Regions from separate parts of the Pantoea sp. App145 genome, predicted to be linked through region 1. Evidence: riboswitches for the same ligand, from Rfam matches in the RefSeq annotation. Region 1 holds a riboswitch; each other region holds the start of a gene.
What was found. A riboswitch is a leader RNA that binds a small molecule or an ion and turns the genes downstream of it on or off. The one in region 1 is predicted to bind thiamine pyrophosphate.
Positions count from the first base shown of each region.

Region 2: it holds a riboswitch for thiamine pyrophosphate, as region 1 does, so the genes downstream of both, RCF31_RS20035 (FAD-dependent oxidoreductase) here and thiB (thiamine ABC transporter substrate binding subunit) in region 1, are expected to answer to the same signal.
Region 3: it holds a riboswitch for thiamine pyrophosphate, as region 1 does, so the genes downstream of both, thiC (phosphomethylpyrimidine synthase ThiC) here and thiB (thiamine ABC transporter substrate binding subunit) in region 1, are expected to answer to the same signal.

Region 1 covers NZ_CP133290.1:2,056,107-2,066,064, forward strand. Annotated here, with positions in the region: gene leuA (2-isopropylmalate synthase) at 1-590, shown strand, start outside; gene leuB (3-isopropylmalate dehydrogenase) at 593-1,684, shown strand; gene leuC (3-isopropylmalate dehydratase large subunit) at 1,689-3,095, shown strand; gene leuD (3-isopropylmalate dehydratase small subunit) at 3,099-3,704, shown strand; gene RCF31_RS09495 (MFS transporter) at 3,781-4,959, opposite strand; gene sgrR (HTH-type transcriptional regulator SgrR) at 5,217-6,878, shown strand; TPP riboswitch at 6,914-7,011, shown strand; gene thiB (thiamine ABC transporter substrate binding subunit) at 7,059-8,045, shown strand; gene thiP (thiamine/thiamine pyrophosphate ABC transporter permease ThiP) at 8,021-9,631, shown strand; gene thiQ (thiamine ABC transporter ATP-binding protein ThiQ) at 9,615-9,958, shown strand, end outside.
Region 2 covers NZ_CP133291.1:23,073-33,030, reverse strand. Annotated here, with positions in the region: gene RCF31_RS20080 (sigma-54-dependent Fis family transcriptional regulator) at 1-873, opposite strand, end outside; gene RCF31_RS20075 (LysE family translocator) at 1,015-1,647, shown strand; gene RCF31_RS20070 (hypothetical protein) at 1,710-2,162, opposite strand; gene RCF31_RS20065 (ABC transporter substrate-binding protein) at 2,336-3,271, opposite strand; gene RCF31_RS20060 (ABC transporter permease) at 3,281-4,018, opposite strand; gene RCF31_RS20055 (ABC transporter ATP-binding protein) at 3,999-4,718, opposite strand; gene RCF31_RS20050 (ThiF family adenylyltransferase) at 4,715-5,683, opposite strand; gene RCF31_RS20045 (thiazole synthase) at 5,695-6,453, opposite strand; gene thiS (sulfur carrier protein ThiS) at 6,457-6,654, opposite strand; gene RCF31_RS20035 (FAD-dependent oxidoreductase) at 6,638-7,582, opposite strand; TPP riboswitch at 7,710-7,829, opposite strand; gene RCF31_RS20030 (pirin family protein) at 8,148-8,873, opposite strand; gene RCF31_RS20025 (LysR family transcriptional regulator) at 8,997-9,872, shown strand.
Region 3 covers NZ_CP133290.1:2,558,663-2,568,620, reverse strand. Annotated here, with positions in the region: gene thiC (phosphomethylpyrimidine synthase ThiC) at 1-1,624, opposite strand, end outside; TPP riboswitch at 1,704-1,804, opposite strand; gene rsd (sigma D regulator) at 1,897-2,403, opposite strand; gene nudC (NAD(+) diphosphatase) at 2,467-3,240, shown strand; gene hemE (uroporphyrinogen decarboxylase) at 3,280-4,347, shown strand; gene nfi (deoxyribonuclease V) at 4,350-5,018, shown strand; gene RCF31_RS11710 (YjaG family protein) at 5,081-5,671, shown strand; gene hupA (nucleoid-associated protein HU-alpha) at 5,860-6,132, shown strand; gene RCF31_RS11700 (DUF1481 domain-containing protein) at 6,200-6,868, shown strand; gene purD (phosphoribosylamine--glycine ligase) at 6,905-8,185, opposite strand; gene purH (bifunctional phosphoribosylaminoimidazolecarboxamide formyltransferase/IMP cyclohydrolase) at 8,204-9,793, opposite strand.

The DNA.
Region 1 (9,958 bases):
AGCTCAACCTGACCTCACGTTCAGGCCGTGCGGCAGTGAAACACCGTATGGAAGAGATGGGTTACAAAGAGACCGACTACAACCTGGATACCCTGTACGACGCCTTCCTGAAGCTGGCGGACAAAAAAGGCCAGGTATTCGATTACGACCTGGAAGCACTGGCCTTCATCAACAAACAGAATGAAGAACCAGAACATTTCCAGCTGAAAGAATTCAACGTGCAGACCGGTTCCAGCGTCACTGCCACCGCATCGGTACAGCTGGGCTGTGGCGAAGAAACCAAAGCTGACGCCGCCACCGGCAACGGCCCGGTTGATGCCGTTTACCAGGCGATTAACCGTATCACCGGTTTTGAAGCGGAACTGGTGAACTACAAGCTCACGGCTAAAGGCCACGGCGAGAACGCGCTGGGCCAGGTCGATATCGTGGTGAACTACAACAATCGCAAATTCCACGGCGTGGGTCTGGCGACCGATATCGTCGAATCTTCCGCTAAAGCGATGGTTAACGCCCTGAACAATATCTGGCGTGCTAAGCAGGTGGAAAAAGAATTGCAGCGTAAATTTAAAGAACAGAAGGAAACGGTGTAACTATGACTAAGTCTTTTCATATCGCAGTCATGCCGGGCGACGGAATCGGCCCGGAAGTGATGGCGCAGGCCATGAAAGTGCTGGACGCGATTCGCGCGCGTTTCGACATGCGTATCACCACTAGCGAATATGATGTGGGTGGTATCGCCATCGATCGTCACGGCGAACCCCTGCCACCGGCCTCCGTTAGCGGTGCCGAGCAAGCCGACGCCATCCTGTTTGGTTCGGTTGGCGGCCCGAAATGGGAACACCTGCCACCGGCACAGCAGCCGGAGCGCGGTGCGCTGCTGCCGCTGCGTAAGCACTTCAAACTGTTCAGTAACCTGCGTCCGGCTGCGCTGTATAAAGGCCTGGAAACATTTTGCCCACTGCGTAGCGACATCGCTGCACGTGGCTTCGACATCCTGTGCGTACGCGAACTGACTGGCGGCATCTACTTCGGTCAGCCGAAAGGCCGCGAAGGTAGCGGCCCGCATGAACGTGCGTTCGACACCGAGGTGTATCACCGTTTTGAGATCGAACGTATCGCCCGCATTGCCTTTGAATCTGCGCGCAAACGTCGTAACAAGGTGACGTCTGTCGATAAAGCCAACGTATTGCAGACCTCAGTGATGTGGCGCGAGATCGTCAACGAAGTGGCGAAGGATTACCCGGATGTGCAGCTGAGCCATATGTACATCGATAACGCCACCATGCAGCTGATTAAAGATCCCTCACAGTTTGACGTGCTGCTGTGTTCTAACCTGTTCGGCGACATTCTGTCGGATGAATGCGCGATGATTACCGGTTCCATGGGCATGCTGCCATCCGCCAGCCTGAACGAAGAGGGCTTCGGCCTGTACGAGCCAGCCGGTGGTTCCGCGCCGGATATCGCCGGTCAGAACATTGCCAACCCGGTTGCCCAAATCCTCTCGTTGTCCCTGCTGCTGCGTTATAGCCTGAATGCCGCTGAGGCTGCCGACAGCATTGAGCGTGCCATCAACCGCGCGCTGGAAGCGGGTTATCGCACCCGTGACCTGGCCGGTGACGGTCAATCCGTGAGCACCGATGAAATGGGCAGCATCATTGCCCGTTTCATTGCCGAGGAAAAATAAAAAAATGAAAAGCTTATACCAGAAGTTATTTGATGCACATGTCGTCCACGAAGCACCGAATGAAACACCGTTACTGTATATCGATCGTCATTTGATCCATGAAGTGACCTCACCGCAGGCCTTTGATGGCCTGCGCGCTCACGGTCGCAAAGTGCGTCAGCCGTCGAAGACGTTTGCCACCATGGACCACAACGTTTCTACCCAGACCAAAGACATCAACGCCTCTGGCGAGATGGCGCGTATTCAGATGCAGGAGCTGATCAAGAACTGTGCTGAATTCGGTATCCAGCTGTATGACCTGAACCACCCGTTCCAGGGCATCGTGCACGTAATCGGTCCTGAGCAGGGTATGACGCTGCCGGGTATGACAATTGTCTGCGGCGACTCCCACACCGCCACCCACGGAGCCTTTGGTTCACTGGCATTCGGTATCGGCACGTCCGAGGTGGAGCATGTATTTGCCACCCAGACCCTGAAGCAGGGCCGTGCCAAAACCATGAAGATTGAAGTGCTGGGCGAAGCTGCACCGGGCATCACCGCGAAAGATATCGTGCTGGCGATTATCGGTAAAACTGGCAGCGCTGGCGGTACCGGACATGTGGTGGAATTCTGTGGCCCGGCGATTGAAGCGCTGACCATGGAAGGCCGCATGACGCTGTGCAACATGGCGATTGAAATGGGTGCCAAAGCGGGCCTGGTTGCGCCGGATGACACCACCTTTAATTACCTGAAAGACAAACAGTTTGCACCGAAAGGCGAACAATGGGATCAGGCCGTCGCTTACTGGCGTACCCTGAAATCTGACAGCGACGCGAAATTCGACACCATCGTGACCCTGAACGCGGCCGATATCGCACCGCAGGTAACCTGGGGCACCAACCCGGGTCAGGTGATGGCGGTGGATCAGGCCATCCCGAATCCGGCTTCCTTCGCCGATCCGGTTGAGCGCGCCTCTGCCGAGAAAGCGCTGGCATATATGGATCTGCAGCCAGGCATCAAACTGACTGACGTTGCCATCGACAAAGTCTTTATCGGCTCCTGCACCAACTCACGTATTGAAGACCTGCGTGCCGCCGCCGCTATCGCCAAAGGACGCCATGTGGCGCCGGGTGTGGTGGCAATGGTGGTGCCGGGTTCTGGTCCGGTAAAAGCGCAGGCGGAAGCGGAAGGTCTGGATAAGATTTTCCTCGAAGCCGGTTTTGAATGGCGTCTGCCAGGCTGCTCGATGTGTCTGGCGATGAACAATGACCGTCTGAACCCAGGCGAGCGCTGTGCCTCAACCAGCAACCGTAACTTTGAAGGTCGTCAGGGCCGTGGTGGACGTACCCACCTGGTCAGCCCGGCGATGGCCGCTGCGGCGGCGGTCACTGGCCGTTTTGCCGATATTCGTGAACTGACTCAGGGAGCTTAAGCCATGGCGAAGAAATTTACCCAGCACACCGGGATTGTCGCACCGCTGGATGCGGCGAATGTCGATACCGATGCCATCATTCCGAAGCAGTTCCTGCAAAAAGTGACCCGTACCGGTTTTGGCGCGCACCTGTTCCACGACTGGCGCTTCGATGACGACGCCGGCACCGTGCCGACGGCCAGCTTCGTGCTGAACAAGCCTGAATATAAAGGCACCAGCATTTTGCTGGCGCGTGAGAACTTTGGCTGTGGCTCCTCACGTGAGCACGCGCCGTGGGCACTGACCGATTTCGGTTTTCAGGTGGTAATTGCGCCAAGCTTCGCGGACATCTTCTATGGCAACAGCTTTAACAACCAGCTGCTGCCGGTGAAGCTGAGCGATGAAGAAGTGGATGAGATGTTCAAACTGGTGGCAAGCCATCCGGGTGTCAGCTTTACCGTTGACCTGGAAGCCCAGACCGTGACTGCCGGTGACAAAAGCTATAGCTTTGAAATCGACAGTTTCCGCCGTCACTGCATGATCAATGGCCTCGATAGCATCGGCCTGACGCTGCAACACGAAGCGTCAATCGCCAGCTACGAGACCAACCAGCCTGCGTTTTTACGTTAAAAAAGTAACGGCGCGCAATAAATTGCGCCGCTACGGGCCAGTGCGTACCTGTAGCGGCGCGATTTATCGCGCGGTTTTATACATCCCGCACCCGGGAAGCCAGTCCCAGCGCCAGCACCGCCAGCCCCAACGCCAGCCAGTACACCGACTCATGCCCGAAGCGTTCGCTTAACGATCCCTGAATCACCCCCGCCACAATCATGCCGGTGGAGATCGAGGTGGTAAACATGGTGGTTGCCGCACCCGCGCGTCCTGGCATCAGATCCTGAAACCAGAGCATCCCAATCCCGGCGACAATGCCGATAAACGCCGCGTTGAACAGCTGCAACACCATCAGCGCCGTACGCGAGCGGAACAACCCCAGCCCGAGGTAAAACAGGATAGCAGCCACCAGCGCCACCAATACCAGACGGCGTTTACCAAACCGGCGCGCATAATGTCCGGCCAGCAACATAATCGGGATCTCCAGCCCTGCTGCCGTTCCCATCAGCAGACCCGCCAACTTTTCCGGCAGGCCGAGCGAGGAGCTGATATACAGCGGCATATCAATGATATACATCACGTTGCAGGTCCACATAATCACCGAAGCGATAAACAGCAGACGTACCTGGCTATCCTTCCACGGACTCAGTTGCGTCAGCACCTGCTCGGGGGAAGACGCGACGCGCGGCACCGATGGCAAGGTGCGCCAGATCAGCACGGTACTGAGCAAAAAAATCACCGCCGCCACGCTAAATAAGGTGATAAAGCCGTAATTCAGCGCCAGGGCGAAGGATAAAGGCGGCCCGATGACCCACGCCAGCGACAGCTGCGCCCGCATCACCGAGCTGAACATCACAACTTCGCGCGCCGAATGGTCCGCATACTCACGCGCCAGCGCAAAAATCTGCGGCACCGCCACGCTGGCCAGCGCCGACAACAACACGCCCAGCGTAATCAACGTCAGATAATGACGACTGAAGGCAAACAACACTGAATTAGCGACCGCCATCAGGCAGCAGAACAGGATCAGTTTGCGGCGGTCGCCATGGCTATCGGATCGTTTCGCCACCAGCAGGCTGATGACAATGCCCGCAATCGCATTGACAGTAAAAAACAGCCCGACCCAGAACGGGCGTACCTGCACTTCACGCGTCAGAAACAGACTTAGCGTGGGTGCCTGTAACGCACCGGCCACGCCCGTCATAAAGGAGACGGCCATAAAAGCCAGATAAACCGGGTTGAGGCGACGTTGACGCGTTAACAGCGATTTCATGGTGAAATCCCTTTGCGGAAGAAAAGCAGAGAACCAAAAAAGAGGGTAGAAGATTCCACAGCAAAACGAAAAAAGCCAGCAGAGAAAACACTGCTGGCGGTGAAATTGCACCCTACTCAGAAAAGGTTCCACGTCGGCGGAACCACTGTCAGAGCGCCATTCATGACTGAATGCCTCCCGCTCTTCCAATGAGGTCTACTATGCCTCTAATATAGGGCAGAAAAAACTGAGCGATTATGCGCTGGAGTTCCCCTTTTATGTCCTCTTCACGACTGCAACAGCAATTTATCCGCCTGTGGCAAAGCTGCCAGGGCCAGGATCAGGAAACCACCCTGAGCGAGCTGGCGGAGCTGCTGCACTGCTCGCGCCGCCATATGCGTAACCTGCTGAATGCCATGCAGGATGCAGGCTGGCTCATCTGGCAGGCGGAAGCGGGCCGCGGTAAACGCTCCACGCTGAGCTTCTGCTACACCGGGCTGGCGTTACAGCAGCAGCGTGCGGAGGATTTGCTGGAGCAGGATCGTATCGACCAGTTAGTGCAGCTGGTGGGTGACAAAAACCAGGTTCGTCAGATGATTGCCGCGCATCTGGGCCGCAGCTTTCGTCAGGGCAAACATATTCTGCGCGTGCTTTACTATCGCCCGTTGCCGAATTTGCTGCCGGGTTCACCGCTGCGGCGTTCGGAAACCCATCTGGCACGACAGATTTTCAGCGGTCTGACACGCATAAATGAGGAAAAGGGGGAAATCGAACCGGATATCGCCCATCACTGGCAACAAACCTCACTGCTGCACTGGCGCTTCTTCCTGCGTCCGGCCATTCGCTTTCATCATGGCCGTGAACTGGAGATGGAAGACGTCATCAGCTCGCTGGAGCGTCTGCGCAGTCAGCCACTGTTCTCCCATATCGCACAACTGCACTCCCCGGCCCCCTGGACGCTGGATATTCAGCTGACTCAGCCCGACAACTGGCTACCGTGGCTGCTTGGCAGCGTCAGCGCGATGATCCTGCCGCGTGAATGGCAGACCCTGCGAGGTTTCGCGCGCCAGCCGATCGGCACCGGTCCCTACAGCGTGGTGCGCAACCAACAAAGTCAGCTGAAAATCGCCGCCTTTGACGACTACTTCGGTTATCGCGCGTTAATTGATGATGTCTCCATCTGGGTACTGCCGGAGATCAGTGATGAGCTGGTGTATGCCGGGGTGAAGTTACAAGGCGAAACCGCTGATGAGAAATCGGAAGAGAGTCGTCTGGAAGAAGGCTGCTATTTTCTGCTGTATGACCGGCGTTCGGAACAAGGCCGGGATGCGCATTTCCGCCGCTGGGTCAGCTACCTGCTCAATCCTATCGCCCTGCTGAATAATGCGGGTATCGGTTATCAGCGCTACTGGTTCCCGGCTTATGGTTTATTACCGCGCTGGCATCATCGCCGCGATCTGACGGCGGTCAGCAAGCCGGACAACCTGAAGCAGCTCACCATCAGCTGGTATAGCCACCATGTGGAACACGAAGGTATCGCCAATGCCCTACGCCCACTGCTGGCGCAACAGGGTGTGGAGCTGATTACCCGTGAGCTGAGCTACGAAGCATGGTTTAACGGCGAAGGCGAGAGCGACATCTGGCTCGGCAGCGTCAACTTCACCCTGCCGCTCGACTACTCGCTGTTCGCTCAGCTGTACGAATTGCCGCTGATGCAGCAGTGTATCCCGATTGACTGGGAAAATGCCGCCACCCACTGGCGCGAAAAAACGCTGCCGCTCGCAGAATGGAGTAAGCAACTGGTGGATAGTGACTATTTGCACCCGTTGTTTCACCACTGGTTGTTGCTGGAAGGGCAGCGCAGTATGCGTGGCGTACGCATGAATACGCTCGGCTGGTTTGACTTCAAATCCGCCTGGTTTGCCCCGCCGGAACTGTGATCCTTTCGCCCTGACCTGGAAATGTCTAGAATGTGCCGTTCTCAACGGGGTGCCCTGCATTACAGGGGCTGAGAGAGACCCGTCGAACCTGATCCGGTTAATACCGGCGTAGGGATTTGAGATGCCTCACCGCTCAGATCCTTTGCGACTCAACCTTATCTTCTCCTCAAGGAGCGCAAAGTGTTAAACAAAGTTCTGCCTGTGCTGTTGCTGGTTTCTGCCCCGGTGCTGGCTGCCAAACCGGTACTTACCGTCTACACCTACGATTCATTCTCTGCTGACTGGGGCCCAGGCCCAGCGGTGAAAAAAGCCTTTGAAGCCCAGTGCGGCTGCGAGCTGAAATACGTGGCGCTGGAAGATGGCGTCTCGCTGCTTAACCGCGTGCGGATGGAAGGTAAAAACAGCAAAGCGGATATCGTGCTGGGGCTGGATAACAACCTGGTGCAGGCCGCAGAAAAAACCGGGCTGTTTGCCAAAAGCCAGGTAGATACCCACGCGCTCCAGCTGCCAGGTGGCTGGCATAACGATACCTTTATCCCGTTCGACTACGGTTACTTCGCCTTCGTCTACGATAAAAACAAACTGAAAAACCCACCGAAAAGCCTGAAGGAACTGGTCGAAAGCCCGGAAAAATGGCGCGTTATCTATGAAGATCCGCGCACCAGCACCCCAGGCCTCGGCCTGCTGCTGTGGATGCAGAAAGTCTATGGCGACAAAGCGCCGGATGCCTGGCAGAAGCTGGCGCAGAAAACCGTCACCGTCACCAAAGGCTGGAGTGAAGCCTATGGGTTGTTCCTGAAGGGTGAAGGCGATCTGGTGCTGAGTTACACCACCTCCCCGGCTTATCACATCATTGAAGAGAAGAAAGAAAATTACGCCGCTGCGCCGTTTAGCGAAGGCCATTATTTGCAGGTTGAAGTGGCGGCGCAGCTGGCCAGCAGCAAACAACCGCAGCTGGCGCAGGAATTCATGCAGTTTATGGTATCCCCGGCCTTCCAGCAGACCATCCCGACCGGCAACTGGATGTATCCGGTGATCAAGAGCGATCTGCCTGCCGGTTATCAAACACTCAACGTGCCGCAAACGGCGCTGCAATATAGCCCGGCGGAAGTTGCCGACCACAGCAAAGCGTGGATCAGTGCATGGCAACGCGCCGTCAGCCGTTAATCCCCGGCTGGCTGTTGCCCGGCAGTTTCACTGCGCTGCTGCTGTGTGCTGTGGCGCTGCTGGCATTTGGCGCGCTGCTGATGTCAGCGCCCATCGGCGACTGGCGCGCCCTGCTCAGCGATGACTATCTGCATCATGTGCTGGCTTTCTCCTTCTGGCAGGCGCTGCTGTCAGCGCTGTTTTCGGTCCTTCCGGCCATCCCACTGGCGCGCGCCCTTTATCGGCGGCGCTTTCCTGGTCGTGAACTGTTGCTGCGCCTGTGCGCCATGACGCTGGTACTGCCGGTGTTGGTGGCAGTGTTTGGCCTGCTGAGCGTCTATGGCCGCAGCGGCTGGCTGGCACAACTGTGCGCAGCGCTGGGGATCCCCTGGCATTTCTCGCCCTATGGCTTGCAAGGCATTCTGCTGGCGCACGTGTTCTTCAATCTGCCGCTGGCGACGCGTATGTTGTTACAGGCGCTGGAAAGTATTCCCGGCGAACAACGCCAGCTGGCGGCGCAACTCGGTCTGCGCGGCTGGAATCTGTTTCGTCTGCTGGAGTGGCCGTGGCTGCGGCGGCAAATTTTCCCCACTGCCGCCCTGATTTTTATGCTGTGCTTTGCCAGTTTTGCCACCGTGCTGGCGCTGGGCGGCGGCCCACAGGCGACCACGCTGGAGCTGGCGATTTATCAGGCGCTGAATTTTGACTACGACCCCGGACGCGCGGCGCTGCTGGCACTGCTTCAGCTCGGTTGCTGCCTGCTGCTGGTGTTGCTGAGTCAGCGTTTCAGCAAAGCGATTCCCGCAGGTCATCAGCAAATACGCGGCTGGCGCGATCCCGCTGATAGCTGGCGCGCCCGTATCAGCGACAGCCTGTTAATTGGTATGGCCCTGCTGCTATTGCTCCCCCCGCTGCTGGCGGTGGTGGCTGATGGTCTGCGCGGCGGCGTGACCGGAGCGATGCAGCAACCGGCCTTATGGCAGGCCACCTTTACTTCATTGCGTATTGCCATCGGTGCTGGCGTGTTGTGCGTCATCCTGACAGTGATGCTGTTGTGGAGCAGCCGTGAGCTGCGTCTGCGCCACAAAATCGTGGCGGCACAGGCGATGGAACTCAGCGGCATGCTGATTCTGGCAATGCCAGGCATCGTGCTGGCCAGCGGCTTTTTCCTGCTCTTCAACGCCACCGTTGGCCTGCCGCAATCCGCCGATGGGTTGGTGATCTTCACCAATGCGCTGATCGCCATTCCCTATGCCATGAAAGTGCTGGAGAACCCGATGCGCGATCTCAGCGCACGTTACCATCAGCTATGCGCCTCGCTCGGGGTGCAGGGGCTGAACCGGCTGCGTCTGATTGAACTCCGTGCGCTGAAACGCCCACTGGCACAGGCGCTGGCATTTGCCTGCGTGCTGTCGATTGGTGATTTTGGCGTAGTGGCATTATTTGGCAGCGCGGATTTCCGTACGCTGCCGTTCTATCTGTACCAGCAAATTGGTGCCTATCGTGGCGCAGATGGCGCGGTGACCGCCCTGTTGCTGCTGGTGCTGTGCCTGCTTCTGTTTACCCTGATGGAAAAATTACCGGGTCGTCATGCTGACACTGAATAACCTCACTTACCTCTACCAGCATCTGCCGATGCGCTTTCAGTTCAGCGCAAAACCGGGCGAGCGGCTGGCGATTCTCGGCCCGAGCGGAGCCGGGAAAAGCACCCTGCTCAGTCTGATTGGCGGGTTTCTGCCTGTCAGCAGCGGCACCCTGCTGCTGAAAGATGAGGATCATACCCATAGCGTGCCTGCCGCGCGTCCGGTATCAATGCTGTTTCAGGAAAACAACCTGTTTCCGCATCTGACCGTGCGGCAAAATCTGGGCCTGGGCCTGCATCCCGGTCTGAAGCTCAGCCACGACCAGCAGCAGCAGCTGAACGACATCGCCTT
Region 2 (9,958 bases), on a different replicon from region 1:
TCCGTGAATATCTTCCAGTTGCTGCGCCTGCAACAATTGCTCCAGCGAAAGATCAAATAACGCCGAAACCGATAATCCAGATGGTAGCTGCGTGGCTCCCAGCCAGCGTCGGGCCGCTGGATTCAGTCCCACCAGCTGGCCGTTGCCGTCAAACGCCAGTAAGAATTCTGGCTGCACATCCGCCCATGCCGGATTACGGCTGAGTTTCAGCACCCAATCGTGACGATGACGATGCAACAGCCAGGCGTTCTCGATTTGCTGTGCCTGTTGCCGTGCCAGCTGCATCACCAGATGCTGGCTGGTACGTGGCTGTGGGGAGGTGAGCGCAGAAATATCCAGCACCGCCTGTAGTTCGCCCTGTGAATCAAACAGCGGCACCGCGCTACAGGTCAGGGGGATATGGGTGGCGTCAAAATGTTCGGTTTGATGGATGGTGATGGCCTCCCCCGTTGCGAGGGCGGTGCCGACGGCGCAGGTGCCGGAAAGCGCTTCTGACCACTGCGCCCCGAGGAACAATCCGGCGCGACGCAGGCTAATTTCTGCGTGGGTATCACCGAGATAGTCCACCGCCACGCCCTGCGCATCTGCCAGTAGCAGAATATAACCGGCAGGGGCAATCTGCTGATATAGCCTTTGTAAACCATGCTGCGCCACAAAACGTAGTTCTTCCAGTTGCTGGCAGTGCTCGCGCAACTGATGGGCCGGTAAGATGCGTGCCTCCTGCATTCGGCCAGGATCCAGACCGTGCCGTGTGACACAACGTAACCAGGAAGCATGTACCGCATCATCCTGCGGATTCAGCACATTTGTGGCTACCGCCTTTTCGACGCTGGTGACCACGTTGGCGATATGCTCGCGCTGGCTCAGATTCACAGTCCCTCTCCTTCCTGGCACCCTGGTTAAGTGGAATCACAGCATAGCGAATTAACACCTAATTAACAGATCCGGCATGGAAAAATGTCGCGTCTGACGATATAACCCTAAATCTGGACTTATTCGGCCACAGAGGAAATTATGGCGCTTTCTCACGAACTGATTTTGATCTACACCACCTATTTTGTTGCCACGGCCAGCCCCGGTCCGAGCAACATGGCGATTATGGGTACGGCGATGAAGCAAGGGCGCGGTTCTGCGCTGGCACTGGCGGGTGGGGTGATTGGCGGTTCGATGCTATGGGCATTGCTGGCAGCCTGCGGCGTTCTTACAGTTCTGGCAACCTTTGCTCAACTGCTGGTGGTATTAAAAATCGGTGGTGGCCTGTATCTGTTGTGGCTGGCGAGTAAAGCAGGCAGATCGGCTTTGCGTAAACCAGATGCACCGGAATTTGCGCAGCACAGTGGCACGCCAGCGCAGTACGGCAGAATGTTTCGCCAGGGTTTGCTGATGCATGTGGGCAATCCAAAAGCGATTCTGACCTGGGTAGCAATTATGTCAGTGGCGCTGAAGCCAGAAGCGGCTGCATCAACCCTGCCGATGATCATCGCCGGATGCGCTGGAATTTGCGTGATGGTTTTCTGTGGATACGCGCTGCTGTTTTCCACCGCGCCGATGGCGACGTTCTATCGCAAAATCAGACGCGGACTGGATGCGCTGCTGGCCTGTTGCTTTGCCATTGCCGGGCTAAAATTAGTCTTCAGCCGTAACTGAGTCGCATTTCAAAGCGGCTCGATAAATCGCGCCGCTACGACGCCCAGCTAAGTTTGTTGAAATCAGGAATTATTCGGTTTGCTGGCCGCAGTTTCGCTGAACGCGGGTTTCTGTTTGGACACAGAATACACCACATTTTTCGGGCCGTTAGTGTCCGTGGTGACGTCTACTGACTGGATGGTCACGCGGCCAAAGCCAAACAGCGTCTGAACGTAGCCACCTACCTTATGTTTACCCGCCGCAACATGAACCTGCTTTTCTTCGCCTTTCGTCAGCAGACCCGCATCCTGGCCATCCACCGTTACATAGATGGCAGAGCCGTCATCGGTACGCGTGACTTCGTGAGTGATATTGATTACCGTCGGGCCTTGATCAAACGGCGATGCCATGTTGTCGTTCTCAATCGGAGCCGGGGTGGCAGCGGTGACAGCAGCCGTAGTATCAGCAGCATGACGGGCACAACCGGTAAGCAATGTTGCGGCCATCAGGCCAGCCAGCGTGTAACGTGAGAGCATCGTGACGAAAAACCTTTTTCTGAAAGATAAAGGCGTATTTTAGCGCGCGGCTATCAGTGATGACAGTCACACAATTCCAGTATTATCCGAATTCCGCCCCCGTTCAGCCTCTGCGCCGCACGCAATGCAAAAAAGGCGGCGATTTTACCGCCGCCCAGGGAGTCAGCAACAGGTTATGGCAACGAATACCTTGCCATCGGAGCCACCTGCTGGATTAAGCCATTGGCTTTCATATAGGCGGCAAAAGCCTGATAGCGTTGCGTATCGAGCGTTGCGCTATGGCTGGCGAAATACGGCAACGTTGCCTGCCACGCCTGATGATTAAGCGGTGTGTTCAGCTCAGGATATTGCTTAATAAAGGCCTGCCAGGCCTGTTGCGGATGGGCACGCAGCCAGGCGACACCGGCATCCAGACCGCGTAAAAAGGCTGGGATGCGTTTGTCCTGCGCCGCCGTTTTCTGGTTTGCCAGGATGATCAATTCGTCGTAAGCCGGGACACCAAAATCTTCCGGCTTAAATACCACCGGATTCGCGCCCTTATTTTTCAGGTCGAGCAACTCATAGTTGCGATACACCGTCATCGCCCCATCAATTTTGTGCGTCAGTAGCGCAGACTCCGCATCCATATTCAGGTTAATCAGTTTGACCGAGTCCGCATCAACACCCTGGGATTTCAGCATGTTGCGAATTGCCACATCCTCAAACCCCGGAATGGCATAACCGAGCGATTTTCCGGCAAAATCCTTCAGCGAGTGAATGTCCGGGGACACCGTGGTCAGGGTATTCAGCGGCTGATTGATCAGCGTACCCACGCGGATGACCGGCACGTCTTTATCCACCAGCGTGTACAGCTGCGGTTGATAGCTGATAGCAAGATCAGCCTTGCCCGCCGCCAGCAGCAAGGGTACGGAAGCCGAATCAGCGGGGGCGATCATCTCCACATCCAACCCTTCTTTTTTAAACGCGCCGCTGTATTGCGCGGCAAAAATGGCCGCATGGTTAGGGTTCACAAACCAATCGAGCAGCAGACGAACCTTTTCATTGGCCTGGGCGACGCTGGTGGTTGCCAGCAACAGCAAGGCGGTGATCGCAGTACGTAGGGTGTTCAAAGTGCATCCTTAGGTTAAGTGCCAGAGAGTTTTCTTGCGCATCAGGGCGACGCTACCGGACAGCAACAACGCCAGAATCAGTAACAACAACAACGCGGCAAAGCTGGTGGCGGTTTCCAGCCGGGCATTGGACTGCATCATCAGGTAGCCCAGTCCTTCGCTCGCGCCAACCCATTCGCCAATCACCACACCAATCGGTGCCAGCACCACCGCCATCTGCAGGCCGGAAAAGAACTGCGGCAGCGCGGCTGGCCAGCGTACCTGCCAGAAGAGACGAAAACGCGATGAGTTGAGGGTCTGTGCCAGCTCCAGCCAGCCCGGCGGGGTGCGACACAAGCCGTCAAACAACGACAGGCACAGCGGGAAGAACAGGATCAACGCCGCCACCACCACTTTGGACGCGATGCCAAACCCCAGCCACAGCACCAGCAACGGAGCCAGCGCAAACACCGGAATCGCCTGGCTGGCAGTGACCAGTGGAAATAACAAACGGCGCAATGTCGTGCTGGCAGCCATCAGCACCGCCAATACCACCCCCGCACCGACGCCCAGCAGCAACGCCAGCACAATCTCCGCCAGCGTGTACAGCATGTGATGCCATAACAGTTGACGGTGTACCCACAGGGCTTCCAGCACCGCCTCAGGTGAAGGCAGCAGAAATTTGGGCACACCGCTGCGCAGCGCCAGCAACCAGCCGCACAGCAACACTGCCAGCAGATAAACGGCGCTAAACAGATTCTTTTTCATCTTGATTCAATCGGGTAAAAAGATGGCCCTGCGCCAGCAACAGGCCGGGATCGTCAATCGGACGAGGTACCTGCCCGTCTGGCACCGACCAGCGTTCAATATGCAACGGCTGCCCACTGAGCAGCAGAATGTCATCGGCCATGCGGCAGGCTTCCAGCGGATCGTGCGTCACCAGCAGCACGGTTTTGCCTTGTAACAGGGTCGCCGTCAGGGTTTGCAAGCTGAGTTTGGTCATCACGTCAAGGGTGGCAAAAGGTTCATCCATCAGCACCACATCCCGTTGCGCGTAAAGGGTGCGAGCCAAAGCCACGCGCTGACGCATGCCGCCCGACAGGGTATCAGGCCGGGCATTGGCGACCTGCACCAGTTTCACCTGCTCCAGCAGATGCCGTGCCCGCTCCGGTTCGGGTTTGTCGCCTTTCAGACGCGCCGCCAGCATCACGTTGTCCAGCACCGATAACCACGGAAAAAGCAAATCCTGTTGCCCCATCCAGGCCACACTGGCCGCAACGCCACTAATGCGCCCCTGCTGTGGCTGGAGCAAGCCCGCCACCAGCCGCAGCAGCGTGCTTTTACCGATGCCACTGCGTCCCAGCATCACCGTGGTTTTACCGCCACGCAGCCGCAGATTCAGCTGCTGGCACAGCGGCTGTGCTCCCCAGCTAAAGCCAAGATCGTGCAGCGTGATATCCTGGCTCATGATCGATTCGCTGCCAGAATGGCCAGCTGCGCACAACCGCGCTGCGCCAGCGTCGTGGCGGCCTGCGCCGCACGAATACCGCTGGCGCAGACCAGTACAATGCGCCGGTCTTGCGGGGGTTGCCATGCGTCAAGCTGTTGCGGCAGGATGCGCTGCGCACATGCCGCCACACTGACCGGTGCTTCTTCGCGGCTGCGCAGTTCTACTATGCAGTCCTCCGCCGTGAGGAGCTGCGTATCAATAAACGGCACCCAGGGTTGATCCGGCTCCGCAGCCCGATCAAAACGGAACTGGCGAAAGTGCCAGTGCACAAAATCACAGTTCACCAGACAACCGAGCGGTGAAGGTTGCAGGCCAAGCAATACGCTCAGCGCCATTTGCGCCTGCATCGCGCCCAGTGTCGCCACTGCTGGCCCCATCACCCCGGCGGTATTGCAGTTCGCGGCGCTGGTGGGTAACTGCGGGAACACCGCACGATAGCTGGGGGCTGCGCCGCAGAATCCCCCCACATAGCCCTGACGCCCCAGGACCGAAGCGCTGATCAGCGGTATCCCCGCCGGATAACAGGCATCCGATAACTGATAAGTGACGGCAAAGTTATCTGCCGCATCGATAACCAGATCGATGTTGCTGAGTGCCTGCTGCACATTGCTGGCCGTCAGCGGCTGCGGCACCGGTTCCACCTGCACCTGTGGATTTCGCCGCAGCAGCGCACGCTGGGCGCTGGCGACTTTCGATTGCTGCACATCCTGCATATCAAACAACGTCTGCCGATGCAGATTATGCAGCGCCACCGTATCGTCGTCATACAGGCGGATAAAACCCACGCCCGCGCCCACCAGCAGCGGCAGCAGCGTCGAACCCAATCCACCTGCCCCCACCACCAGCACCCGCGCCCCGGCCAGCCGCTGCTGACCCTGCTCACCAATCTCCGGCAACATCGTCTGACGTTGATAGCGATCCATAGGGACTCTCCTCAGCAAAGATTCGCCAGACCAAAAACCGGGGTCGAAGGCACCGCCATATCGCGTTTTTCCATCAGCCCGCCGTCGCACGCCGCTTTCCCGGCCTCAATGGCCTGGCGGAACGCCGTCGCCATCAGCACCGGATCGCCCGCTTTCGCCACCGCGGTATTCAGCAAAACAGCATCAAAACCCAGCTCCATCGCCTGCGCTGCCTGTGATGGTGCACCAATGCCCGCGTCAATAATCAGCGGGATATCGGTAAACCAGGCACGCATCGCCCGCAAGCCATCAATATTGCGCAGCCCCTGACCGGAACCGATGGGCGCGCCCCACGGCATCAGCACTTCGCAGCCTGCTTCCAGCAGTTTTTCGCCGACAATCAGGTCTTCCGTGGTATAGGGGAAGACCTGGAAACCCTCGGCGCACAGAATGCGCGCCGCTTCTACCAGCGCAAAAGGATCCGGCTGCAGCGTATCGGCATGGCCGATCACCTCCAGCTTGATCCATGGCGTGTTAAATAATTCACGCGCCATATGCGCGGTGGTCACCGCCTCCTGTACCGTATGGCAACCGGCGGTATTCGGCAGCACGCGCCTATCCAGCTGCGCCAGCAATTCACGAAATGCCGCACCGGCGACACCTTCACGCCGCAGGCTGACGGTGATGATTTCACTGCCCGAGGCGACAATCGCCTGTTGCAGAATCGCCGGGGAGGGATAACCTGCCGTGCCCAGTAAAAAACGTGATTGTGGTTCAAAGCCGTAAAACATGATTTAGCCTCCCTGCATCGGTGATAACACTTCCAGCTGACATCCTTCTTCCAGCAGCTGGCTGTCGTACTGTGTTCTGGGCACAAACATGCCGTTAAACGCCGTGGCAACGCAGGCAGCATCAATTTGCTGCTCACGTAGCAACTCGCTCAGGGTGCTGGCGGCAGTCAGCACCTGGCGACCATTAAGCTGGATTTTCATAACGATGTTCCTCAGACAGACGCTGCATCAGCTGTTCCGCCATCAGCGGTGCCAGCAGGAAACCATGGCGATACATGCCGTTCAGATAAAAAGTGTCATTTTGATAGTGGATTTCCGGCAGATTGGCCGGATACGCCGGGCGCAGACCGCTGGCGTTTTCGATAATGCGGGCTTCGGCTAACGCCGGATGAAGGGTATAAGCCGCACTGAGGAGTTCCATCATGGCACGTGCGCTGATGGCGCTGGCATCATGGCTCTCCACCATAGTGGCACCGAGCATAAAATGGCCGCCACGGCGGGGCACCAGATAGCAGGGAAAACGCGGATGCAGCAGACGAATCGGGCGTGAGAACTGCACCTCTGCGCTGTGCAAAATCAGCATTTCACCGCGTACCGCGCGCAGACGCGGCAGCTCAGAGGCAGCGTGGATGCCGCGGCAATCAATCACTTGCCCGGAGGCTTTGCCGCTGTGAAACGTCACCCCACGCTGCTGTAATTTTTCACGCATCTCAGCCAGCGCCAGACGCGGATCAAGATGGGCTTCCTGGGAGAAAAATAAACCCCGCGCGAAACGACCGGCCAGTGCCGGTTCCACTGCGGCCGGATCCACCCATTGATGCTGTTCCGTCATGCGGGCAAAACGGTTCAGCTCCTGGTTATCACGCACGGGTGCCACCACCAGCGTACCCTGATGTTCGACGCTGCTGACCCGTTGCTGCCACCACGCAGCAGCATGCTGACCAAGATCAATCACCGCACGCGGCGCACTTTCGGCTTCACACCAGGGCGCAAGCATTCCGCCCGCGAACCAGGATGCCGGAGTGCGATTCGCATCGACAATCACTTCGGTCTGTTCACCGCGTTCCGCTAACAGGGTCGCCACGCACAGGCCCGTCACACCGCCGCCAATCACCGACCAGCGATTCATAACGGACATTCCGGAAAAGAAACAGGAGATTGCATATCGGCCTCTCAGTCATTGCACTGAGACCCGGATACAGGAGAAGGGAAATAGCATACGTTGCACGGAAACGCCCCGCTGCCAGACAGCCTGCGATGCAGGTTGTCAGTCTTCCTACGCCAGTATCAACTGGGTCAGGTTCAAAGGGTCGCTAAGCCGCGCAATGCGCTTTTAGCCTCTCAGTCTCTCTGGCGAGACTCCCCCGACGCGTCTATTTGTATTGTAGTCGTCTGACTTCGTCAAGCATCAGCACCGCAACAAAGCCTAACCGATCAAAATCTCCTGTTTCAGGATCATGCGCTTTTCTCCACGATTGCCTGGTATGCTCTCGAGATCTGGATTAATAGAAACAACGTCTGGCAGGAAAATTATGTGTGCTGATTCAGTGATTTCCGCCATCCTGGTGTGCGTATTTGGCGTGATTATTTTGTGGTGTGTCTTACGCCCGTGAAAGGGCAGGACGTCGCGGGGATGGTAATGGATTTGCTGCTACCACTAAAGGGAGGCACTCACGCCTCCCCTCTTCTACTTATTAACGCTGCGGATGATTCACTTCCAGCGGACGCAGGTCAAACAACAGCACTTCCGCGTCTTTTCCGTTGGTGAATTGCAGCGCGGTTTCGTTACGTACACGCGCACCGTCGCCTTCGTTGAACACCACACCGTTCACCTCAATGCTGCCGCGTGCCACATGGATGTAGGCGTAGCGATCGGCATCCAGCGCAAAGGTCTGCTGCTCTGCACCGTTAAACAATCCGGCATAGATTCGGATGTCCTGACGCACGCTCAGTGAACCTTCATCACCCTGCGGTGAAACAATCAGACGCAGCTGACCACGTTTGTCGCTTTCTGCCACCGATACCTGCTGGTAACCTGGCTGCGTACCGCGTTCTGCCGGGACAATCCAGATTTGCAGGAAATGGACGTTTTCCGCTTTCGAGTGGTTGAACTCGCTGTGCGTTACGCCGCTTCCGGCACTCATCAGCTGTACATCACCGGGGACAATCACCGAACCGGTGCCCATGGAATCTTTATGCTCCAGTGCCCCTTCCAGCACATAGGAGATGATCTCCATGTTGCTGTGCGGATGAGCGCCAAAACCCCGTCCCGGTGCGACACGGTCATCGTTAATCACCAGCAAATCGGAGAAACCGGTTTGTTTCGGATCCCAGTAGTTGGCAAAAGAAAACGTGTGGCGTGAGTTCAACCAGCCGTGGTCACCGAGGCCGCGCTGGGCTGACAGTCTTTGTTCAATCATGGTCTGCTCCTCAAATTTGTTGGCGGAAGACGATATTGCTTCCTGATGTGACTCAGTATACGTAAACTGAATCGCCCAACAATGTGTTGCATTGACAATGACCGTCACAAATAAGTGGACAATATGCAGATAGACGACCTCCGCATTTATGTCGCCGTGATTAAAGCCGGCAACTTCACCGCCGCCGCAGAACAGCTGCTGCTTTCCAAACAATATGTCAGCCGCCGCATCGCCGCGCTGGAAGAAACACTCGGCGCACGCCTGCTCAATCGCAACACGCGTAAGTTGTCAGTGACGGATAACGGCCAACTGTTTGCCCGCCATGCACAACGCATTCTTGATGATGTTCAGGAGGCAGAGCTGGCCGTGTCAGGACGCCGCCAGGTTTTACAGGGCAGTTTTCGTCTCAGCGTGCCGATGTCGTTCGGCATCAGCCATCTGTCGCCGTTTATCGCTGAATTTCTCAGCCTGCATCCGGCGCTGCAATTCCAGGTCGAACTGGCGGACCGGTATGTCGATATGATTGGCGAAGGCTTCGATATGGCGATTCGTATCGGCACATTGCCCGACTCAACGCTGATCGCCAAAAAACTGGGGGAGTTCCGCCGGGTGATCTGCGCCAGCCCCAGCTACCTGCAAGGGGCCGATGCCCCGCGTCGCCCAGAAGATTTGCTGGATCATGCCTGTCTGCGCTACGGTCGCGAAAGCCAGACCGGCTGGGAGCTCTTTCAGGGGGAAAAACGTGAGGTGATTAACGTGCAGGGGCCGATGGTCAGCAATAACGGTGAAATGCTGCGCGATGCCGCAATTGCCGGGCTGGGGTTGATCCTGCTACCGGAATTTATCGTTGCCCCCGCCCTCGCCAGTGGTGACCTGATCACCGTGCTGGATGACTGGCACCCCTCCTCGCTCAGCCTGAATGCGCTCTATCCGCAGCATCGCCAGCGCAGCGAGGTCAACCGGGTGTTTATGGCGTTTTTGCAACAGAAGCTGGCGTAGCGGCACATTTTATCGCCAGCTTAGGCTGGAGGTTTATCCGTGGCCTGGCTATATTAATCATTCTGACCATTTTGATTAAAAGGTGC
Region 3 (9,958 bases), 500 kb from region 1:
TGGACATGGCGTTATCACGGATCTGGGCACCCGGATGGCCTTTGGCCAGATCGGCCGCATGGGCGGCGATCTTATAAGTAATCAGCCCTTGTTTTACATCTTCCTTATTCGGTAATCCCAGATGCTCTTTCGGGGTCACGTAGCACAGCATCGCGCAGCCAAACCAGCCAATCATCGCGGCACCAATACCAGAGGTGAAATGGTCATAACCGGGGGCGATATCAGTGGTCAGTGGGCCGAGCGTGTAGAACGGGGCTTCGTGGCAATGTTCCAGCTGCTCGGTCATATTGCGACGAATCATCTGCATCGGTACGTGGCCCGGGCCTTCGATCATCACCTGCACGTCATATTCCCAGGCGATTTTCGTCAGCTCGCCCAGGGTGTGCAGCTCAGCGAATTGCGCTTCATCGTTGGCATCCTGAATCGAACCCGGACGCAAGCCATCGCCCAGCGACAGCGCAACATCGTAAGCGGCACAGATTTCACAAATCTCGCGGAAGTGTAAATACAGGAAGCTTTCCTGATGATGCGACAGGCACCACTTCGCCATGATCGAACCGCCACGCGAAACGATGCCAGTCAAACGTTTCGCCGTCATCGGGACATAACGCAGCAGCACGCCAGCGTGGATGGTGAAGTAGTCTACGCCCTGTTCAGCCTGTTCCAGCAACGTATCGCGGAAAATTTCCCAGTTCAGATCCTCCGCCACGCCGTTCACTTTCTCCAGCGCCTGATAAATCGGTACAGTGCCAATCGGCACCGGGCTGTTGCGCAGAATCCATTCACGCGTTTCATGAATATAACGGCCAGTGGAGAGATCCATCACGGTGTCGGCACCCCAGCGGGTTGACCACACCAGCTTCTCCACCTCTTCTTCAATCGAGGAACTGACGGCCGAGTTGCCGATGTTCGCATTCACCTTCACCAGAAAGTTACGGCCAATGATCATCGGTTCGGATTCGGGATGGTTGATATTGGAGGGAATGATGGCTCGCCCTTCAGCGACTTCCTGACGCACAAATTCGGCGGTGATATTGGCAGGCAGATGCGCCCCAAAGCTGTACCCCGGATGCTGTTGCAACAATACCTCACCCCGGATACGCTCCCGTCCCATGTTTTCGCGTAACGCAATAAACTCCATTTCCGGTGTAATGATGCCCTGGCGTGCGTAGTGTAACTGGGTCACGCAATGGCCGGCTTTGGCACGACGTGGTTGTGGCAGATGTTCAAACCGCAGATGATCCAGCCCTTCATCCGCCAGCCGTTGCTGGGTATAGCTGGAGCTCAGTTGATCGATGGTTTCACTGTCACCACGCTCGGCAATCCAGCCTGCACGCAGTTTTGCCAGCCCCTGGTGCACATCAATGGTTGCCGATGGATCGCCATAGGCACCGGCGGTGTCATACACCGGCACCGGTTCGTTCGGTTCATACTGCGGGTTATCTTTGCTGCCGCCGATCAGGGTAGGGCTGAGCTGGATTTCGCGCATCGGTACGCGAATGTCATCACGGTTGCCGGTGATCCAGATACGTTGAGAGTTGGGAAAAGCGGTGCCTTGCAGTGAATCGATAAATTCCTGCGCCTGGGCGCGTTGTTCACGGCGAGAAGTTTTTGCAACAGACATAGCAATTTTCCTGTAAATGATGGAAGTTGCTTGTCCGGAGTCCGGAAGGAGTAACAGAAACGATGCACGCATCGTACTGATGATGTTTACTCTTGTTCCCTTCGCAGGTACTAACCTGATCAGGTTCCGCGGATCCCGAATTAACGGTCTCAGCCCCAATGGGCACTCCGACAAGAAAATATTTGCGGCTGGTGTGGTAAACCGCAAAACAAAAAAGCCCACTCAGCATAGAAGGGCTTTTTGCGAATAACAAGTTTTTTACAAGTGGCGATTTAAGCCTGGCGAGCGACAGGGCTGTCATTCGCTACCCGTGGGCGTGCCAGCTGATTATCCCACGCCAGACGCACCAGCTTGTCTTCCAGCGTGAAACGCGACTCCAGCACTTCTCCTACTTCAGACAGCGCCTGCTGGAAAGTGACACAGTTGTCGTCAGTGATGGCCTGTTGCAGATGACCATCATACAGCTGCATCATTCGTTCGGTATTCGCCTCCAGTAACGGGTAAATCTGTGCGGCGGCAATCAGGGGGCTGTCGCCCTGCATCTCATTGATAATCCGCTCATAAATACTGAAGTGACCAACCGAAAGATAATCCACCAGGTTGTGGCAAAATGCATCCAGCGCCTGCTCATCGAGGGCGCTTAACGCGTCTTTTTTTGGCTTCATGCCAATCAACTGATAATAGTTAACCAACAGCTGACGACGTGCGCGTAACCATGAATCGACAAGTTCGTTACCGCTGCCTACACGCTCGGTCAGGTCATCTAACTGAGTAAGCATACGAGGCTCCATGTGGGTTATAGTTGTTCATTCTGCGAATAGACGCTAAGGATGACGATTTAAATGCAACGTGAGATCTCAAGCGTAGACGCTGGCTGGTGGATTGTCAGCCATGAACAAAAACTTTGGCTACCGCAGGGGGAGTTGCCGCATGGCACGGCGCAACAATTTGGCCTGGCGGGCAGCAGCGGTATGGTGATTGGCGAATGGCAGGGCGAAAATGTCTGGCTGGTGCGTGAATCACGACCCGATAACATGGGGTCAGTACGCCAGCTGATTGATGAGGACGTTGGCCTGTTCCAGCTTGCCGGGCGCGGCGTACAACTGGCGGAGTTCTATCGTTCCCATCGCTGGTGCGGCTATTGCGGCCACGAGATGCATTTAAGCAAACGTGAATTCGCCTGCCTGTGCGGCCATTGTCGCGAGCGCTATTACCCGCAAATCGCCCCCTGCATCATTGTCGCCATCCGCCGTGGTGATGAGATTTTGCTGGCAAACCATGCGAAGCATCGCAACAACGTTTATACCGTGCTGGCCGGATTTGTCGAAGTGGGCGAAACCCTCGAACAGGCGGTGGCTCGTGAAGTGATGGAAGAAAGTAATGTACGGGTGAAAAACGTGCGTTACGTGACCTCACAACCGTGGCCGTTCCCCCATTCGCTGATGATGGCGTATATGGCGGAATATGACGGCGGTGATTTGCAACATGACGGCAAAGAGCTGCTGGATGCGGGCTGGTTCCGCTACGATGCCCTGCCATTATTACCCCCGCCCGGCACCGTTGCGCGACGTTTGATTGAAGATACCGTTGCCCAGTGTCGCGCCAGCGCGATATGAAAATGCTACACTGGCGCCCTGCAAGTGAGAGAGCCAATTATGAGTGAACTGAAGAACGATCGTTATCTGCGTGCCCTGTTACGTCAGCCGGTGGATATCACCCCGGTATGGATGATGCGACAAGCCGGGCGTTATCTGCCGGAGTATAAAGCCACTCGTGCCGAGGCCGGTGATTTTATGTCGCTGTGTAAAAATGCTGAGCTGGCGTGCGAAGTCACGTTGCAACCGCTGCGTCGTTACGCGCTGGATGCGGCCATCCTCTTCAGCGATATCCTCACCATCCCCGATGCGATGGGGCTGGGCCTGTATTTTGAAACCGGTGAAGGCCCGCGTTTCTCTCACCCCATTACCTGCCGGGCGGATGTCGATAAACTGCCGGTGCCCGATCCGGAGCAGGAGCTGGGTTACGTGATGAACGCTGTGCGTACCATCCGCCACAACCTGAAAGGCGAAGTCCCGTTGATCGGCTTTTCCGGTAGCCCGTGGACGCTGGCGACCTATATGGTCGAAGGCGGCAGCAGCAAGGCGTTCACCAAAATCAAAAAGATGATGTACGCCGAGCCGCAGACGCTGCATATGTTGCTGGATAAACTGGCAGACAGCGTGATCCTCTATTTGAACGCGCAGATCAAAGCGGGTGCCCAGTCGATCATGGTATTCGACACCTGGGGTGGCGTGCTGACCGGCCGTGACTACCGTGAATTCTCGCTTTACTACATGCACAAGATTGTCGATAGCGTGCTTCATGAAAACGAAGGCCGCCGCGTGCCAATCACCCTGTTCACCAAAGGTGGCGGGCAGTGGCTGGAAGCGATGGCAGAAACCGGTTGCGATGCGCTGGGGCTGGACTGGACCACGGATATTGCTGATGCGCGTCGTCGCGTTGGTCATAAAGTGGCGTTGCAAGGCAATATGGATCCGTCCATGTTGTATGCGCCTCCGGCCCGTATTGAGCAGGAAGTGGCGGGCATTCTTGAAGGATTTGGTGCCGGGGAAGGCCACGTCTTCAACCTGGGTCACGGTATCCATCAGGATGTGCCGCCGGAGCACGCCGGTGCCTTTGTTGAGGCGGTGCATCGTCTGTCCCGTCCTTACCATCAGGGTTAACCATGGATTTAGCGGCGCTACGCAGGGAACAGCAACAGCGTGCGGCTGATGTGGTGCGGCAGGATGATTTTGAGGTGCTGCCGCCCCGCTGGATTGCCGGTGCCGATGTGGGCTTTGAACAGGGCGGTGAGGTCACACGCGCCGCCCTGGTGATTCTGGAGTACCCCTCGCTACAGCTGGTGGAGCATCAGATTGCCCGCATCAGTACCACCATGCCGTATATCCCCGGTTTTCTCTCCTTTCGCGAAGTGCCCGCCCTGCTGGCGGCCTGGCAGCAACTCACTCATCAGCCCGATCTGTTATTTGTCGATGGTCACGGTATCTCGCATCCGCGTCGGCTCGGCGTTGCCGCGCATTTCGGCTTGCTGGTGGATGTGCCCACCATCGGCGTAGCGAAGCGGCGTTTATGCGGGCATGTTGAGGCGCTGGAAGAGGCTCCAGGCAGCCGTCAGCCATTGATGGATCAGGATGAGCAGATTGGCTGGGTGTGGCGTAGCAAGGCGCGCTGCAATCCGCTGTTTATCTCCACCGGCCATCGTGTCAGCACCGATAGCGCCCTGCAATGGGTGGAAAACTGTACCGCAGGCTATCGTTTACCTGAGCCGACGCGCTGGGCGGATGCGGTTGCTTCCGGCCGTCCGGCCTTTCTGCGCAGGCAAAATGCGCGTTGACGCTGTTTGCGCGCGGCTTTTGCGGTACACTGCCGCCAGCTAAATTATTGAGAGCAAGTTTGATGTTACAGAACCCCGTCCATTTACGTCTGGCGAAGCTGGAAAGCTGGCAGCACGTCACCTTTATGGCCTGTCTGTGTGAACGCATGTTCCCCAACTACTGGGCCTTCTGTCAGCAGACCGAATTCGCAGATCCGCAGCTTTATCGCCGCATGCTCGATCTCGTCTGGGAAAGCCTGACGGTCAAAGACGCCAAAATCAATTTCGACAGCCAGCTGGAGAAACTGGAAGCGGCAATCCCTAATGGTGATGATTTTGACATCTACGGTGTGCATCCGGCGATTGATGCCTGTGTGGCATTGAGCGAAGTACTGCATGCGCAGCTGAGTGGGGAAACCCTTGAGCATGCCATTGAGGTCAGCCGGACGTCGATCACTACCGTGGCGATTCTCGAAATGACCCAGGCTGGACGCGAAATGAGCGATGAAGAGCTGCGCGAAAACCAGGCAATTATTGACGAATGGGATCTGCAGTGGGAGATTTTTCGCCTGCTGGCAGAGTGCGAAGAGCGCGACCTTGAACTAATTAAAGGGTTACGTTCTGACCTGCGCGAAGCGGGAATCAGTAACATCGGTATAATTTTTCAGCAATAAGGCGAGAAAACGTGACTTCAGGCCCGAATTAGCGCGCCTGGAGGCTTCACATCAGCCCCCTGTCTGGTCTACATTTGGGGGGCTGAAAATTGTGGCTATCGGTGCGTGCAGGCTGAAGAGTGCCAGAATATGGCTTTTCCCTCGCACTCGTTGCTTAGCAAGCGATAAATACACTTTAAGGATAACTTATGAACAAGACTCAACTGATTGATGTGATCGCGGAAAAAGCAGACCTGTCAAAAACCCAGGCTAAAACTGCACTGGAATCTACTCTGGCTGCGATCACTGAGTCTCTGAAAGATGGTGATGCTGTACAACTGGTTGGTTTTGGTACTTTTAAAGTGAACCACCGCGCTGAGCGTACCGGTCGCAACCCGCAGACTGGCAAAGAGATCAAAATCGCTGCGGCAAACGTACCGGCGTTCGTCTCTGGTAAAGCGCTGAAAGACGCTGTTAAATAAGTTTCCGCGACGCGGTATAGCTTTAAAAGAGGGGCGGCATCGCCCCTTTTTGTTGCCGGAGCCTGCCATGCTGAACCTTTTACATCAGCGCGTCTGCGCTCTGTTATGTGGTGCCCTCCTGGTAGGGTGCAGCTCCACTCCTGATCTTCCTGCCTTTACTGCCAGCGGCTACCTTGCCGACCGTGGCGTAGTGCGTATCTGGCGCAAAAACAGCGACCATCAGTCAATTCATATGCGTACCGTCTTCATCCCCTTTGATGGTGATGCGATGGAGACCACCGATTACAGCTGGCTGAACAACAATCTCACCAACGTGGAACGACAGGTCACGGGCAAACAACCGGATACCGTCACGCTGCGTTTCGATCAGCAAGGCAATCTCAATTTTATGCAGCGGCAACTGGCCGGGCGACGTGAAGCCGTCAGCAGCGACAGCGTGGAACTGTACCGCTTCGATGCACAGCGCATGCTACAGCAGAGTAATGCGTTGCTGGATGGACGTGTGTTGCTGAGCCAGGGGCACTGGCTGGGCGGGATTCAGGTACGAACCTGCGAAGATAAAGTCATTAATGCGCCTTTCGATAGCAGCATGGTGGCAGCCCTGACCCAGCAACAGCAGCGCGATCCCTCGGTGTCATTGATGGTGGCATGGCTGGAAGCGCCAGAAGGAGTACAGTTGCTCCATATCACCCCAACGGATGAATGCAGCTGGCAACCAAAAGAGAGCGATTTCTGACGGGAATGAAGAAGGGGCACTGAGTGCCCCTTGTGATTATTTGCGGTTGATGGCGCGATAGCCGATATCGTAGCGACAGAAACTGCCATCCCACGAGATAGGCTTAGCCAGCGCATAAGCACGCTGCTGCGCGGCAGCGACATCTTCACCCAGCGCGGTGACGCACAGTACGCGTCCGCCATTGGTGACCACCAGATCATCTTTGAGGGTGGTACCTGCGTGGAACACCTTACCATCTGCAACTTCTTCCAGCGGCAGACCATGAATCTGGTCGCCGGTGTTGTAGTCACCCGGGTAACCGCCAGCCGCCAGCACCACACCCAGCGATGGACGTGGATCCCATTGTGAGGTCTGCTGATCCAGTTTACCGTCACAGGCCGCCAGGCACAGCGCCACCAGATCGGACTGCAAACGCAGCATGATCGGCTGGGTTTCCGGATCGCCAAAGCGGCAGTTGAATTCGATCACTTTCGGCTGGCCGGCTTTGTCGATCATCAGCCCGGCATACAGGAAGCCGGTGTAAGTGTTGCCTTCGGCTTTCATGCCGTTCACGGTTGGCCAGATGATCTGATCCATCACGCGCTGGTGGATCTCATCAGTCACTACCGGAGCCGGTGAGTAAGCGCCCATACCGCCGGTATTCGGGCCAGTATCGCCATCACCTACACGTTTATGGTCCTGGCTGGTGGCCATGGGCAGTACGTTGTCGCCATCCACCATCACGATAAAGCTGGCTTCTTCACCATCCAGGAACTCTTCGATCACGATGCGATGGCCCGCGTCGCCGAAAGCGTTACCCGCCAGCATATCCTGCACGGCATCTTCGGCTTCTTTCAGCGTCATCGCCACGATGACACCTTTACCGGCAGCGAGACCGTCTGCTTTGATCACGATCGGTGCGCCTTTCTCGCGCAGGTACGCCAGCGCGGGCTCAACCTCGGTAAAGTTCTGATACTCAGCGGTTGGAATCTGCTGGCGGGCAAGGAAATCTTTGGTGAAGGCTTTGGAACCTTCCAGCTGCGCTGCCGCCTGCGTTGGGCCAAAAATTTTCAGACCGGCCGCGCGGAACGCATCCACCACCCCAATCACCAGCGGCGCTTCCGGGCCGACGATGGTCAGGTCGATGTTTTCCTGCTGGGCAAACGCCAGCAGCGCAGGGACATCAGTGGCACTGATCGCCACATTCTGCAATGCTGGTTCCAGCGCGGTGCCAGCATTGCCCGGTGCCACAAATACGGTCTCTGCCAGCGGAGACTGCGCAGCCTTCCACGCCAGGGCGTGTTCACGTCCGCCGTTACCAATCACTAAAATTTTCATCTGTAACGCTCCAAACGATTAATGGCGGAAATGACGCATGTCGGTAAAGATCATGGCGATGCCGTGCTCATCGGCGGCAGCAATCACTTCATCATCGCGAATCGAACCGCCCGGCTGGATTACGCAGGTGACGCCGACGGCAGCAGCAGCATCAATACCATCGCGGAACGGGAAGAAGGCGTCAGAGGCCATCGCCGACCCTTTCACTTCCAGACCTTCATCACCGGCTTTGATCCCGGCGATTTTTGCCGAGTAGACGCGGCTCATCTGACCCGCGCCTATCCCGATGGTCATGTTGTCACGCGCATAGACGATGGCGTTGGATTTAACGAACTTCGCCACTTTCCAGCAGAACAGCGCATCACGCAGTTCCTGTTCGGTTGGCTGACGTTTGCTTACGACGCGCAGCTGGCTGGCGTCGACCATGCCGAGATCGCGATCCTGCACCAGTAAACCGCCGTTAACGCGTTTGAAATCCAGCCCGGCAACGCGGCTCTGCCACTGACCACACACCAGCACGCGAACGTTCTGTTTGCTGGCGGTCACTTTCAGCGCGGCTTCGGTGGCTGAGGGGGCAATAATCACTTCGACAAACTGGCGGCTGATGATGGCCTGAGCCGTCGCTTCGTCCAGCTCACGGTTGAAGGCAATGATGCCGCCAAACGCAGAAGTCGGATCGGTTTTATAAGCACGCTCGTAGGCATCCAAAATGGAATCGCCTACAGCCACACCACAGGGGTTGGCATGTTTCACAATCACGCAGGCAGCTTCGCTAAACTCTTTCACACATTCCAGCGCGGCATCAGTATCGGCGATGTTGTTATAGGAGAGCGCTTTACCCTGTACCTGCTGTGCCGTCGCCACTGAGGCTTCCGCGACGTTTTCTTCTATATAGAAAGCTGCGTCCTGATGGCTGTTCTCGCCATAACGCATATCCTGTTTCTTAATGAAGTTAAGGTTTAGGGTACGTGGGAAGCGGCCTGCTGGTTCTTTGCTCTCGCCATGATAAGCCGGTACCAGGCTACCGAAGTAGTTGGCAATCATGCTGTCGTAGGCGGCGGTGTGTTCGAAGGCTTTGATCGCCAGATCGAAACGGGTTGCCAGCGTCAGGGAGTTCTCATTGGCATCCAGCTCCGCAATGATGGCGCTGTAGTCGCTGCTCTTCACCACAATGGCGACGTCTTTGTGGTTCTTCGCGGCAGAGCGCACCATGGTCGGGCCGCCGATATCGATGTTTTCCACCGCATCTTCCAGCGTACAACCCGGTTTTGCGACCGTCTGGGCAAAGGGGTAGAGGTTAACGACCACCATGTCGATGGGGTTGATGGCGTGCTGCGCCATGATGGCATCATCCTGGCCGCGACGACCGAGAATGCCGCCATGCACTTTCGGGTGCAGCGTTTTGACGCGTCCATCCATCATTTCCGGAAAACCGGTGTAGTCAGACACTTCAGTGACCGGCAGGCCTGCATCTGCCAGCAGGCGAGCAGTACCACCTGTGGAGAGCAGCTCAACACCACGGCTGGAGAGTGCCTGAGCAAATTCGAGGATACCGGCTTTGTCTGAGACACTCAGCAGAGCGCGGCGTACAGGACGACGTTGTTGCATGGTGGTTTTATCCCTTGGCTTTGTTTCGCGTAAATAAGAGCGTTACATCAAGCTTAGCGTTTCTCTTCTATATAGAAGAAGCGGCTTGCTTCAGGTAACGCCCCAAAAGGGGCATCCTTGACGTCGCGGGGCATTGTAGCGAAAACGTTTGCGCGATGCTCGACT